One region of the Ruegeria sp. ABF4_144 genome, then DNA from elsewhere that is predicted to be linked to it. Evidence: riboswitches for the same ligand, from Rfam matches in the RefSeq annotation. Region 1 holds a riboswitch; each other region holds the start of a gene.
What was found. A riboswitch is a leader RNA that binds a small molecule or an ion and turns the genes downstream of it on or off. The one in region 1 is predicted to bind cobalamin.
Positions count from the first base shown of each region.

Region 1 (4,439 bases):
AGCGCCGCCCAGTCTTCGCGTGTGGGCAGGGCGATGTCCTCGAACAACGCCTTCACCCGCTCGCTTTCGGGCAGCCAATCGCGGGTGGTGTATTTGTCGAAGAAGGTGCCCGAGGCATAGTCGGATTCCTCGAAGCCCTTGAACGACGCCTTGCGTTCCTGCGCCAGATCGCAAGAGGTGCGGATCGCGTGATAGGCCACGGCGGCAAAGTAAACCGACGTGAACTCGACACCCTCGGGCGTGCCATAGTGGATGTGTTCGCGCGCCAGGAACCCATGCAGGTTCATCTGCCCCAGACCAATCGCGTGGCTTTCGTCATTACCGCGACGCACCGAGGGCACCGAGTCGATCGCCGACATCTCGGACACGGCAGTCAAAGCGCGGATCGCAGCTCCGACAGTGCGACCCAGATCGTTGCCATCCATGGTCTTCGCGATGTTAAGCGACCCGAGGTTGCAGGAGATATCCGTGCCCAGATGCGCATAGCTGAGGTCATCGTTGAACTCGGATGCTTCATTGACCTGCAAGATTTCGGAACACAGGTTCGACATGTTGATCCGCCCCGCGATGGGGTTCATCCGGTTCACCGTGTCCTCGAACATCACATACGGATAGCCGGATTCGAACTGCAACTCGGCAATGGTCTGGAAGAATTCACGCGCGTTGACCTTGGATTTACGGATGCGCTTGTCATCCACCATCTCGTGGTATTTCTCGGTGACTGAGATTTCCGAGAATGGCACGCCATGAACCTTTTCCACGTCATGCGGCGAGAACAGGTACATGTCGGCGTTCTTCTTCGCCAACTCAAAGGTGATATCGGGGATCACCACGCCAAGGCTTAGCGTCTTGATGCGGATTTTCTCGTCCGCGTTCTCGCGCTTGGTGTCGAGGAACCGCATGATATCTGGATGGTGCGCGTTCAGGTATACTGCCCCGGCCCCCTGCCGCGCGCCCAGCTGGTTGGCGTAGGAAAAGCTGTCCTCCAACAGCTTCATCACCGGGATTACGCCCGAGGACTGGTTCTCGATCCCCTTAATCGGCGCGCCGTGCTCGCGGATATTGGTCAACAGCAAGGCCACGCCGCCGCCGCGTTTGGACAGTTGCAGGGCCGAGTTGATACCGCGCCCGATGCTTTCCATGTTGTCTTCCAGCCGCAGCAGGAAGCACGAGATCAGCTCACCGCGCGACGCTTTACCCGCGTTCAGGAAGGTCGGCGTGGCAGGCTGGAAGCGGCCTTCTAGGATCTCCTCCATGAAGGACATGGCCAGCGCCTCATCTCCCCGCGCCAACGCCAGTGCGGTCATGACAACGCGGTCCTCATAGCGTTCCAAGAATCGCTGTCCGTCACGGGTTTTTAGCGTGTACGAGGTATAATACTTGAACGCACCCAGAAAGGTCGGGAACCGAAATTTCTTGGCATAGGCCGCATCCCAGATCTTGCGCATGAAGTTCTTGGAATACTGGTCCAGCACGGCCTCTTCGTAATAGCCTTCGGACACCAGATAGCCCAACTTTTCATCCAGAGAATGGAAGAACACGGTGTTCTGATTCACATGCTGCAGGAAGTACTGCCGCGCGGCCATGCGGTCGGCTTCAAAGCGGATCTTCCCCTCACCATCATAGAGGTTCAGCATCGCGTTCAATGCGTGATAGTCCTGCTCGTTTACGCTGCTGTCGAGCATAGATGTCTCCATAGTTTTTCAAGCCCGGCGCGGACGCGGGTGATGTCAGTGTCGGTGCCTGCAAGCTCGAACGAATAGAGCAGCGGCACGTTGCATTTTTGGGCGATGATGCGACCGGACAGGGCGTAGGTCGCACCGAAATTGCGGTTGCCTGTGCCGATCACCCCTATGATCCCGGAACGGATGGCTGGGTCATTCAAAAAGCGGATCACCTGTTTCGGCACTGCACCGCGCCCCTCGCCATCAGCGTAGGTTGGGCAGATCAGAACATAGGGTCCTTTGGGGTCAGGCAGCTGGTCCATCCCGTTCGGTATGCGGAAAGAGGTCAGGCCCAGCCGCGTCACAAAGCGGTGGGTGTTTCCGGATTTCGATGAGAAATAGACCAGCGCCGGGATCGGCGTGGCCATGGATTAGGCCAGTTGTGCGATCATGTCCGGGCGGAAACCCGACCAATGATCACTGCCGGCCACAACGACAGGTGCCTGACGATATCCCAGCTCGGTCACATGGGACATGGCGCCGTCGTCCTGGGTCAGATCGATGACGTCATAGGTTATGCCTTTAGCGTCCAGCGCACGGGTGGTGGCAGTGCATTGTACGCAGGCGGGTTTGGAATATACGGTAATGCTCATTTGTCCTCAGTCCCTTTAATCAAAGCCGAGGACGCCATGGGCAAACAGGCCCGTCAGACGCCCCCGAACCCTCCGTTCGTGGTTATCATTCACGCTTGCGGCAGGTCTCCTGGCTTGCGGATCATCGTTCGGTCTGGCCTTCCCAAAAGCGTGCTTTCAGTGGCGTAGTCAGCCGAACTCTCCGCTTACAGTTGCGGGGGCAGCGCCGGAATCTCACCGGTTTCCCTCTTAGCTTTCGACAGGAATCGAAAGAACCGAAGCAACACCATATTGGGTGTGGTGGGATTTGATTGTCAATATATAGATCGACGGGCTGGAATTTTCTTTATGGCTTGATCAAGTTTACGCGAGTCAGCAGATATCGGCCAGTACGCATTTTAGTCGTTTCAACGCGTCTTGTGTTTCCTCGCAGTGACGGTTTCTTGCACTCTTAGCCGCAAGGATAACGGGGAAGCAGTGAGGGTGGTTTTCCAAGTTCGAAACCGCTGAGGCACTTGTGGATAGGAGCAGAGTAATTTACGCAGAAACCAGCTGAGTAGCTGTCATTTCGTCAAAGGCTTACCACATCAATCCCTATCATCTGTCGGTGTTGCCCTATGACTTTTGAACTCACCCAATTTCGATGCGAACACTTAAACCCGAGTGTCGAACTATCTGCGGCCGTAGGCTGGCCACATCAGCGTAAAGACTGGGAGATGCTGTTGCCCTTTTCGGAGGGCGTCGTGGCTACCAAGAGTTATGGGCTGATAGGCACAGCTTTGAGATCTGACTTCGGGCCGGAAATGTCGACGATTAACATGGTCATCGTTTCGGAAGACCAACGAGGACAAGGGCTGGGTCGCTCCTTGGTCACGTCATTGATCGAAAAAGAAGAAAGACATATCCGGCTGGTGGCTACTGTTTCTGGCAGACCACTCTATCAAAAACTCGGTTTTCAGGATGTTGCATACATTGTTCAACATCAGGGGATCGTTGGCAAAGCACCAGGCATTGTAGGGGCGCAAGACGCAGAGGCAGATGATCTGAAAGGCGTTATCGAAGTTGAAAATCGAAGCTTCGGAGGAGACCGGGCGGCATTGGTCAATTGGATGGCCTCGAATACACGCATTTCAGTCATGCGACGGAATGGCAAGGTGTCCGGGTATGCGGCTTGTCGACCCTTTGGACTGGGATATGTTGTCGGCCCTGTCGTGGCGGACAGTGTCCAAGACGCACAAGCACTGATCGCACGCCATCTGACAGGTCTTGTCGGCCAGTTTGTACGTTTGGACGTCATGCGAGAGAGTGGTCTGTCCCCTTGGTTGATTGACTTGGGGCTGATGCGTGTCAGTCAGCCACCTATCATGCAGCGGGGGGAGATGCCTCTCTCGCCGCAGCGCTTAGCGCTGTTTAGCCAGGCTCTGGTATGAGGTTGCAATGCCCGCTCCGTTAGCAACCATAGATACGGAAACAACACTTCCTGAGCAAACTGAGGTGGTAGTTATTGGCGCCGGCATCATTGGCACCACAACGGCCTACTATCTGGCGCGGAGCGGCATACCGGTTCTGTTACTCGAAAAAGGGCGCGTTGGAGGGGAGCAATCCAGCCGCAACTGGGGGTGGTGTCGTCAGCAGAACCGGGACGCACGCGAGTTGCCGATGGCAACAAAGGCGTTGGAGCTATGGGAGAACCTTGCAGGTGAACTGGGTGAAGATGTCGGGTTTCGCCGCTGCGGCCTTCTGTATCTCAGCAATGATCTGGCAGAGATCGAAACATGGGCGTCGTGGTGTCGTTTTGCTGCGGAACAGGGCGTAAAAAGCCACCCCTTGAATGCGAAAGCAGCTACTGATCGAGGTGCCTCGACGGGCCTTTCGTGGAAAGGTGGTGTCTTTTCGGAAAGTGACGGCATCGCCGATCCGGCTCGGGCCGTGCCGATGATTGCCAAAGGTGTCGCCGCCTTGGGCGGGCATGTTGTACAAAACTGCGCTGTGCGCGGTATTCTGACAGAGGCTGGACAGGTTTCGGGTGTCGTGACAGAGCGGGGCGAAGTTCGTTGCTCTCAAGTGGTTATGGCTGGGGGTGCTTGGGCTTCCCAATTCTGTCATCAGCTTGGGATCACCTTTCCCCAGGCCTCGATCCGGC
Region 1 is NZ_JBSWWK010000001.1:420,251-424,689, forward strand. Features, by position in the region: gene nrdE (class 1b ribonucleoside-diphosphate reductase subunit alpha) at 1-1,685, opposite strand, end outside; gene nrdI (class Ib ribonucleoside-diphosphate reductase assembly flavoprotein NrdI) at 1,667-2,080, opposite strand; gene nrdH (glutaredoxin-like protein NrdH) at 2,096-2,317, opposite strand; cobalamin riboswitch at 2,400-2,591, opposite strand; gene ACXAGD_RS02180 (GNAT family N-acetyltransferase) at 2,914-3,726, shown strand; gene ACXAGD_RS02185 (NAD(P)/FAD-dependent oxidoreductase) at 3,791-4,439, shown strand, end outside.

Region 2 (4,439 bases), 2.9 Mb from region 1:
TTTGCGGCGGCAACGGCCTCCCACGAGGTGCGGCCCCAGCTGGTGTCCATGTCGTGGGTGACGTTCTCGCCACCGGCGGCTGCGATCATCGCATCGGGGATGGCGAACTTACCAGCGGTGAAGGGCGCATCCGCCGGGCCGTCCAGCAGGAAGACACGGGGTTTGGCCAGATCGGCAGTCTGCGCTTCGATCGCTGCCAGCTCTTCTTTCCATCCACCGACCAGTCCTTCGGCCTTGTCCTCGACATGCATGACTTTGCCCAGACGCAGAACGTCGTTGAACAGCAGGTCCATGCTGGCCTCGGGGCGATCCTTGTCCAGATGCACGCAGCTTTCCGTCAGGATCATGGTCTTAATGCCAAAGGGTTCAAGCGTGTCGGGGGTCACGTCGCCGCCGGGCTTCATGCCGTAATACCAACCCGCAAAGAACAGGTCGGGCTCAACTGCGACCAGATTTTCAACGGTCGGGTATTTCGGCGCAAGCTCGGGGATGTCGCCGCGCAGAGTGTCAAATTCAGGGCTGGTCTTGTACCAGCCGGTGATGCCGGTCAGACCCACGATCTTATCCTGCAGACCCAGGGCAAAGGCCATGTCGGTCATGTTCATGTCGTGTACGACCAGCCGTTCGGGCTGAGTCTCGAAAACCAGCGGCTCGCCGCAGTTATCAACGGTTATGCCACCTGCAGATGCGCCGCCTGCCATTGCAGTAATCACGGCCGCAGACCAGATATGTTTCATTGGGGGAGTGTCCTTGCTTTAGTTTGAAACGGGTGTTCTTCGGATATCCAGCGCCGGGATCACTCGGCCTTCGTGCTGGAAACACAGGTAGTCGACGCCGAACGTGTCACGCACATGCGCGGGCGTCAGAACCTCGGCCACAGGGCCAAAGCTGGTCAGACGTGTGGACTTCATCAACGCCACATGAGTGGCGAATTCGGGGATCATGACCAGATCGTGCACGATCATCACCACCGTGATGCCAAGCTCGGCCACAAGCGACAGCATCCGCCCCTTGGCGTCCGGGTCCAGATGGTTGGTGGGTTCGTCTAGAAACAACAGCGATGGGTTCTGCGCCAGCGCCCGGGCGATATGGGCCCGCTGACGTTCGCCGCCGGACAGCAGAGCCATTCGTTTATCCGCCAGTGCGATCAGCCCGGTCAGGTCCAGTATCCGGTCAAGCTCAACCGCGTGGGCTTCGGCGGATCTGTCGGACCGGATCGGAATCTGACCCAACGCAACATAGTCGCGCAACGTCAAACGGCCATCCGGATTTTCCTGTTGGCTGACGACGGCAATCATGCGGGCGCGCTCTGATGCCGACATCTGTTTTACGCTGCGCCGGTCAACCAGTACGTCGCCAAGAACCAGCTCGGCCGCGCCGCACAGCAGGTTCAAAAGCGTTGTTTTCCCGGCTCCGTTCGGCCCGGCGATGGCCAATATCGCGCCCTTGTCCAGTTCAAACGAAGCGCCCTGCAGCAGGACATCGCCATTCAGCGCGTAGTATTCCAGATCACGCGCGACCAGAAACGCAGAGTCCGTCATGGGTGCTCCTCCACGGTTAGTCTGGGTAAACGGGCCAGGGTTTTTTCGAACAAGGCGCGCGGACGGTCAGTGGCGTTGGTCCAGCCGTCGCTGCTGTCGTGGAATTGCCTGGCAAATTGGGCCAGAGCGTCAACATCTTGCGACGAGCTGATGTCACCAAACAGGTATTGCGCCTTGCCGGCAGCTTGGAATCCAACGGTTGTTGGTCGGCCGCAGCCCGCCATGCAGGAAACCATGCGCAAGGCAAAACCGGATGGAAGCCGGTTCGTCAGCGCTTTTCGGATCGCATTCGCGGCATCTGTGCCTTTGCAGGTTTCGCAAATCAGCAGGAAATGATTGGGATTGTTTGCCATTGCTCGCTCCGTCTATTGCCGGGGCGAGGTGGTTGCAATGTAATAACGTAACGCAGTCGTCACTTTTCCTCCTTCCGGGACACCCCGCCCCGGGTTGGTTGATCGTTTGATGGCAGGTCTCCTGACTTGCGGGTCTGTGCTTGGCCATCCTTCCCGGCCTTTGGGGCCAGTGGGTATATGGCGTCGCTCACCGCTTACAGTTGCGGGGGCAGTCACGGAGTTGGCGCCGTTTGGCGGACCTCACCGTATTCCCTTTTCATCCCCAATTGGGGGAACCATCACCAGATTGACTGCCCGAGATCATCCAGTGCGTCAATATGAAAGTTTTGTTGAGTTCGTTTGTTGCCGGCCGGAACCCAAGCAACAAGGGACGACAGTGTTTGCAAAAAACCCACTGGAATGATCTCGGCAGGGCGATAGAGTCTGTTCATGCGATATTGGGTTCATCTTGCGACGATTTTGACGCTGGTCTTGTGCGGTTCTTTCGCGCTGGCCGCGCCAGGCTCTGCGTTGGACTGGTCTGATTTACAGGACCCGTCTGCTCAGAACTTTGACGATCCGTATCGCGATCTCAGCCCTGAACAGTTCGATGATTTGCTTTTTGTCGTGCGCCTGCGCGGAAGGCTGCATCAGGACGCAGGCAGCCCTGATGAGCGGCGAAAGTGGCAGGAACTGTTAGTCGAAACCGAAGAGGCGTTGGCCGCAGACGGCATCGATGTCGATTGGCTGCTGGATCAGCGGCACACCGTGGCCCAAAGCCGGGATCACGCTGGTGCTGCCGGCAATCCAGAATTCGACGGTCAGACCGTGACGCTGGCGGGGTTTGCCATTCCGGGGCCGCCCGATGCTGAAGGGCACGCGATCGCTTATCTGGTGCCTCAGCGCGGGATGTGCAGCCATCTGCCGCCGCCGCCGCCCAATCAGATGATCCGGGTGCAGTTGAATGGTAACTGGACACCCCGCTATGTCCACGAGCCCGTCCGGCTGACCGGAAAGCTGACCATCGATCCGTCAGAGCAGGACATGATGGTGGTGGACGGGTTCATGCCCATGCGCGCGACGTTCCGGCTGGAGGCTGACAGTGTCGAAACCCTTGAAACACAGGGGGACCGGCTGGAGTGGACGCAGAGCATTGCTGACCGCCTCCGTGCGGCGGGCCAGCGCAAAACCGGTGGGGCGAAGACGTCTGAATGACATGATTGCCGGATCGTGAAACCCCGAATTGCCCCGCAGATCCTTTTCTGAATGGAAAAAACCATCTTTGGTGATTTGACAAAGCGCTGACTCAGGGTACCCTGAATCTCATTATTTAAGTGTATGAGTGACATCTGTTTGAGCCTCTTCAGAGGCACTGGGTGATTAGATGAAACGCATTGACCTAGCAGAAGGTGCGTCCCGCGAATGGGACGTGGTGCTTGTTGGCAGCAGCTTTGCATCGATGTTTTTCGCCCATGCCCTGCCGCAGGATCTGGACATTCTCATCGTCGAAAAAGGCGGATTTCGACCGCATGCGGCGCAGCTTAGTGATGGCTGGCGTGCCGGAGTGGATATTGCCCAGCGCAACTCATCCGGTTTCAAGAAAGACTGGCTCAGCTTCATCGTTTTTGGTGGAAATTCGAACTTCTGGTGGGGCGATACTCCGCGATTTCACCCGGATGACTTCCGGCTGAAGTCCCGGTTCGGTGTCGGGATGGACTGGCCATTCGGGTATGATGATCTGGCCCCCTACTACGAACAGGCTGAACTGCTGATGGAGATCGCAGGCGGTGGGTCGGATCATATCCTGCCCCGCAACACGCCGTTTCCGTTCCCCGAACATGCCAAGTCCCGCGCAGATGTTGCGCTTCAGAATCACAGCAAGTCCTGGGTTCCGTTGCCAAGCGCGCGTGCAAACGGGGGGGCGCGGTCGACCTGCTGCGTGAACGGTGTCTGCAGCATCTGCCCGATCGATGCGAAATTCACCATCCTGAACGGCCTTGAACAGCTTGCGCATCCAAAGGCCAGCTATGTGCTGGACACCGATTTTCGTGAGGTTGTCGTTGAAGGCGGACGTGCCACGCAGGGGGTGTTGCGCGGGTCGGACGGGCAGGAGATCACGGTCAGGGGCAGCATGTTTGCGCTGGGTGCCAATGCGCTTTTCAATGCGACGATCCTTTTGCGATCGGGTGTGACCTCAGCGGCTCTGGGGCGGTATCTGCACGAAGAACCCTCGCTCTCCGTCGTCGTTGATACGGCCACGTTAAAGAACTATTTCGGTGGCACGTCGGACACCAGTCATGGCTATCATTTCTATCACGATATCGACCGGTCCGAAGCCGCCGCCGTGCTGATCGAAAGCTCGAATTCACCCCCCAATATCCGCGAAGAGCAGGGCAAGTGGACCAATCGACTTGTCCTGACCCTTGTGGCCGAGGATCTGCCCATGGCCGAAAACCGGGTGCTGTTGGAAGACGATGCCCCGGTGATCGAATGGACCGGGCATCACCCCTATGCCTATCGGGGCTTGCAGCGTGCGTTAGACAGATTGCCGGGGATCATACCAGAT
Region 2 is NZ_JBSWWK010000001.1:3,282,455-3,286,893, reverse strand. Features, by position in the region: gene ACXAGD_RS16445 (ABC transporter substrate-binding protein) at 1-737, opposite strand, end outside; gene ACXAGD_RS16440 (ABC transporter ATP-binding protein) at 756-1,541, opposite strand; gene ACXAGD_RS16435 (DUF1636 family protein) at 1,538-1,894, opposite strand; cobalamin riboswitch at 1,989-2,189, opposite strand; gene ACXAGD_RS16430 (DUF3299 domain-containing protein) at 2,324-3,088, shown strand; gene ACXAGD_RS16425 (GMC oxidoreductase) at 3,258-4,439, shown strand, end outside.
Region 2: linked by a shared signal. The riboswitch ahead of ACXAGD_RS16435 (DUF1636 family protein) and the one ahead of nrdH (glutaredoxin-like protein NrdH) in region 1 are both predicted to bind cobalamin.

Region 3 (4,439 bases), 2.3 Mb from region 1:
CACCGTAAATCTGGACACCGCAAGCTGGAGCAACACAATCGGCGCATCCGAACTGGTCACGGTCTGGACCGATCCTGACTTCGATCCGAACGAGCGAGCTTTCTACTATGTGCGGGTTCTTGAAATTCCCACCCCGCGCTGGGTGCTGTATGACAAGCTGCGCTTTGGCATCGATCTGCCAAAAGAGGCACAGTTGATCCATCAGGAACGCGCCTATTCCTCGCCGATCTGGTACACCCCCGGCTAAACCGCAGTAAAGCTAGACTGTCCGAGCGATGTGTTAGCCTGTCCCTCGGGGCAGGCGCCCACGCCGTAGGCCCAATACCCGCGCGCATGCTCCGCAGAGTTCCAATCGACCTCAGATCACCGCCACGATCACCACCCGCAAAAAGCAGCGCCAAGGACTACGCCCGGTAGAAGCTTACCAGTCCGCGGCACGTTTTGCGTCGCGAACCGCTTTCAGGCCCGGATCTTCAAAACCTCGACCGTCCGGATTTTGTAACGTGGCAACACGTGGGGCGCAGAACTCGGGGTCCATAAGTAAGCTGGCGTCACTAGCGGGTTTGAGGCCAAGCAGTATTGCATTACTTTTTGGTTTTCTCATTGGGATCCCATCAATCGAAAAGTCTGCACGGCAGTACTGGTCCAAACAGCTAACGATGCGGTCTTGAGGTTTTCTGGGGCGTACCTGCCTCAATTCCGCCAGTGCGCCTTCACACGGCTTCAGGGACCCGCGCGGGGTTAGAACTGCCACTCGTAGGAGGCCTACAAAGCCCGTGTGGATATGTCGGCACCAAGGGTCGATCTCGCCTTAAGGCGAAGGTTGCCCCCGTGATTAAAGGCTTTCTCATAGCTCAAACCAACCTCGCCGACTGTATTGGTACCGCTACCAAGGAGGCGGTCAGGCTGCCGCCGCCCACGTCAGTCGAATAGCCCCGTCTACGAATGCGTTGTTGCCTGTCGCACGCCCAAAGACTGCCCCGGAGCTGCTCGCGCTGCCAGTGATCCCACCCGCGCCTGAAACTTCAACCACGTTAAAAAACGCGCTGCCGTTCGCAGTATTCACGTCTATCTTCAGCGCGTCACTATTCTCGAAGCTGTCAGACAGGCCCAGCAACTCGATGACGTCTCTGCCGGCATTGGTGTTGCCCCTGACCTAAACCTGGACTGCGCCGGTGTTGGTCAGGGTGCTTGTGCAATCCGGAAGGGCAAAGACGACCAAACCCAGTCCGGCCAATGGTTTCGCCTCGATCGATCCGGCGTCTCTGATAACCAGGTCTTCATCCACCACATTGATGAACGGAGACGTCCGCGCGCTATCGATCACCTCGGCATGCCCCGTCGTTGCCGTGACGGCTACCACCGACAAAACCCAGCAAGAGCGAAGGCGCAATACTCGCTACTCTACCTTTCCACTTGCCCCCGCGCTCGAACGCACAATCTCTTAGCTCGATCTGCATGTAATTCTGCCCTATCTGGCTATTCTCCGTTCCCCGGGATGCGAGGTTGTATCCCAAGCATCAGCCGCTGGATGCGCCATTTGTTGGCACTCCCATGAGCCGGGTTAAAAGAGTGAGAAAATGCGGGAATAGCGCGCCTGAGGCACGGGCCACTTTGTCTTCGAACAACATGACGCAGGCGCAAAAGAGTGAGGCTCTGAACGAAAGCGTCAGGCGTTTCTTAGAGGGCATAGATAGTCGCGCTGCTTGTAAGGCGGCTGAATTCCGCCCGCTCCCTAAAAAACCAACAGCATCCTCAAGGCCCCCAGACCGGAACGCGAGGCTTCGCGGTAGAGGGGCAACGCGAAAGTGTGCAAGATAGCAATCGTTGAGGTGCCGCAAAATTTGAGTTGACTGACGACGGATGAGTCTGGCATGCGCTTTTGCATGTTTGGTTCCGGGTTCGCCCGGATAAAAGGGAATGCGGTGCGGGTTCTGTCAAACGACAACCCAATGCCGCAACTGCCCCCGCAACTGTGAGCGGCGAGCAAGGCTGATATGCCACTGGGATTTTTTCCCGGGAAGGCCAGTCCGATGCTTTGACCTGCAAGTCAGGAGACCTGCCAGACATGCACCCCCGGAAGGGGTGCGTCACCGATGCCGGGGTGCGCGTCGGGCCGGTGCCCACAAAAGGGCACAAGGTCCCGTTTATCCCGTCGTCAAACAAAATTTATGTGCCGGGGTTGGCACAACGGGACAAGGACAAGACCTTATGAAAAAGCTGCTCTGCACGGCTGCCGCTGCGCTGGCAATTCCTGCCATGGCGCAGGCGCATTTCCTTTTGGAATACACCACCAACACCATGATCGAGAAACCGGGCGATGTGCCGGTCAAACTGATCTTTTGGCACCCGTTCGAAAACGGCCACGTCATGGATCTGGAAAAGCCGCAAGAGTTCTATGTGATCCACAACGGTGAAAAAACCGACCTGCTGGGCACACTGGAACCCGTTCGCTTCACCGGTGGTGAAAACGAAGGGGCGGCGTTCAAGGGCTCGGTTCCTGTGAAACGTTCCGGCGACTACGTGTTGGTTACCGTTCCTCAGCCTTACTATGAAGAATCCGAGGATATCTACATCCAGCAGCTCACCAAAGCGTTCCTGAACCGCAACGAGCTGCCGACCGACTGGATGAACCCGGTTGGACTACCGACCGAGATCATTCCGCTGAACAAGCCGACCAACGTCATCGCGGGCTCGACCTTCACCGGACGCGTTCTGGCCGATGGCCAGCCGGTTGCAGGTGCCGAGATCGAGATCGAGTACATGGCCGCCGAGCCGGACATGGACAGCGCTGCGTCCTCCACTCCGTCCGTTTCGCCGATGCCCGGCGGTGCTGTGGTCGCCATTTCTGACGACAACGGCTATTTCTCGTTCGGCGTACCAAAGGCCGGCTACTGGGGCTTTGCCGCACTTGGTGCAGGCCGGGCAACAGAGCATGAGGGCAAAGAACTCAGCCAGGATGCGGTCATCTGGATCCGCGCCTGGGACATGGAGTAAGAAATGCACATCGTCGACGGAGCCCTGTCCAACCCGGTTGTCATTGGCGGCGCAGTTGCTGCCGCGGGTGGGATAGCAATGGGTCTCAGGTCGCTGGACCTTGATCGCATCCCCACTGCGGGGGTGCTTTCGGCCACGTTTTTTGTGGCCTCGCTGATCCACGTCCCCATTGGTCCGTCGTCGGTGCATTTGATCCTGAATGGCTTGGCCGGGCTGTTGCTCGGCTGGGCCGCCTTCCCGGCGTTGTTCGTCGGGCTTTTGCTGCAATCTGTTTTCTTTGGCTTTGGCGGGCTGACGGTTTTGGGGATAAATACCCTTAATATCGCACTGCCTGCCGTTCTGGCAGGTATGGTGTTTGGCCGCCTGATCGCAAGTGGCTCACCCCTGCACGGCGCGATCTGGGGTGGTGTTGGGGGCGCTTTCGCTATCGCCGCCACAACCGGGATGGTTGCCATATCGCTGGCTTTGTCCGGCGATGAATTCCTGCCCGCCGCCAAGCTTGTCTTTTTCGCGCATATCCCCGTCATGGTGATCGAAGCGGTGTTGACCGGGTTCGCCGTTTTACTAGCTCGCAAGGTTAAGCCGGAACTCTTTGTCAAAGGGGCAACCACATGAAGCATCTGGTTCTAATTCTGGCCTTTTGCTGCGCGCCTTTGCCCGCGCTGGCCCATAAGGTCATCGCAGGTGTCTTTGCATCGGGCGACGCCATTGAAGGTGAACTTGGGTTTTCAAACGGCGATATGGCAAGCGATACCGAGGTTGTCGTAACCGGGCCGGACGGGACCGAGTTGGGTCGCGTGGTCACAGACGCGGACGGGTTCTTTATCTACACACCAACTTCAGCCGTTACGCATACATTCTTCGCGGATCTCGGCGCGGGCCACATCGCTGAAATTACCATGCCTGCCGCGGAAGTGGCCGAAATCATGGGTGTCGAAGCCATTGAAACGCCTGCCGCGACCACCACAGGTGATGCAGCGTCTTTCAACGCCGAACAGCAACAGGTGATTGCCAAAGTCGTCCGCGACGAGATGCGCCCGCTTCGCCGAGAAATTGCGGCCTATCGCGAACAGAACGATCTTCAGACCATCCTCGGCGGGATCGGCTATATTGTCGGGCTGTTCGGGCTGGGCTTTTATCTGGCCGCGCGCCGGAAGTTGGCTGCCTGATGGCACACGCGCTGGGACCTCGTGAAAAGACACTCTCCGAGGCAGGTGTCCAGCGCGAAGGCCTGATCAGCCCGCTGGATCCGCGCGTTCGGATCGTGACCGCGGTGATTTTTGGCATCGTGACCGTTTCGCTGTCGTCCATCCCCGCACTCTGTGCTGCGCTGACAGTGTCGCTTTCCCTATTGTTGATGTCACGCCTACCCTGGCGGAAAACGCTGAAACGCATGGCCATGATGGACGGGTTCATCATATTCATGCTGGTCCTTCTGCCCT
Region 3 is NZ_JBSWWK010000001.1:2,727,783-2,732,221, forward strand. Features, by position in the region: gene ACXAGD_RS13635 (DUF3604 domain-containing protein) at 1-247, shown strand, start outside; gene ACXAGD_RS13640 (hypothetical protein) at 1,157-1,363, opposite strand; cobalamin riboswitch at 1,875-2,081, shown strand; gene ACXAGD_RS13645 (DUF4198 domain-containing protein) at 2,212-2,997, shown strand; gene cbiM (cobalt transporter CbiM) at 3,001-3,612, shown strand; gene ACXAGD_RS13655 (cobalt ABC transporter permease) at 3,609-4,166, shown strand; gene cbiQ (cobalt ECF transporter T component CbiQ) at 4,166-4,439, shown strand, end outside.
Region 3: linked by a shared signal. The riboswitch ahead of ACXAGD_RS13645 (DUF4198 domain-containing protein) and the one ahead of nrdH (glutaredoxin-like protein NrdH) in region 1 are both predicted to bind cobalamin.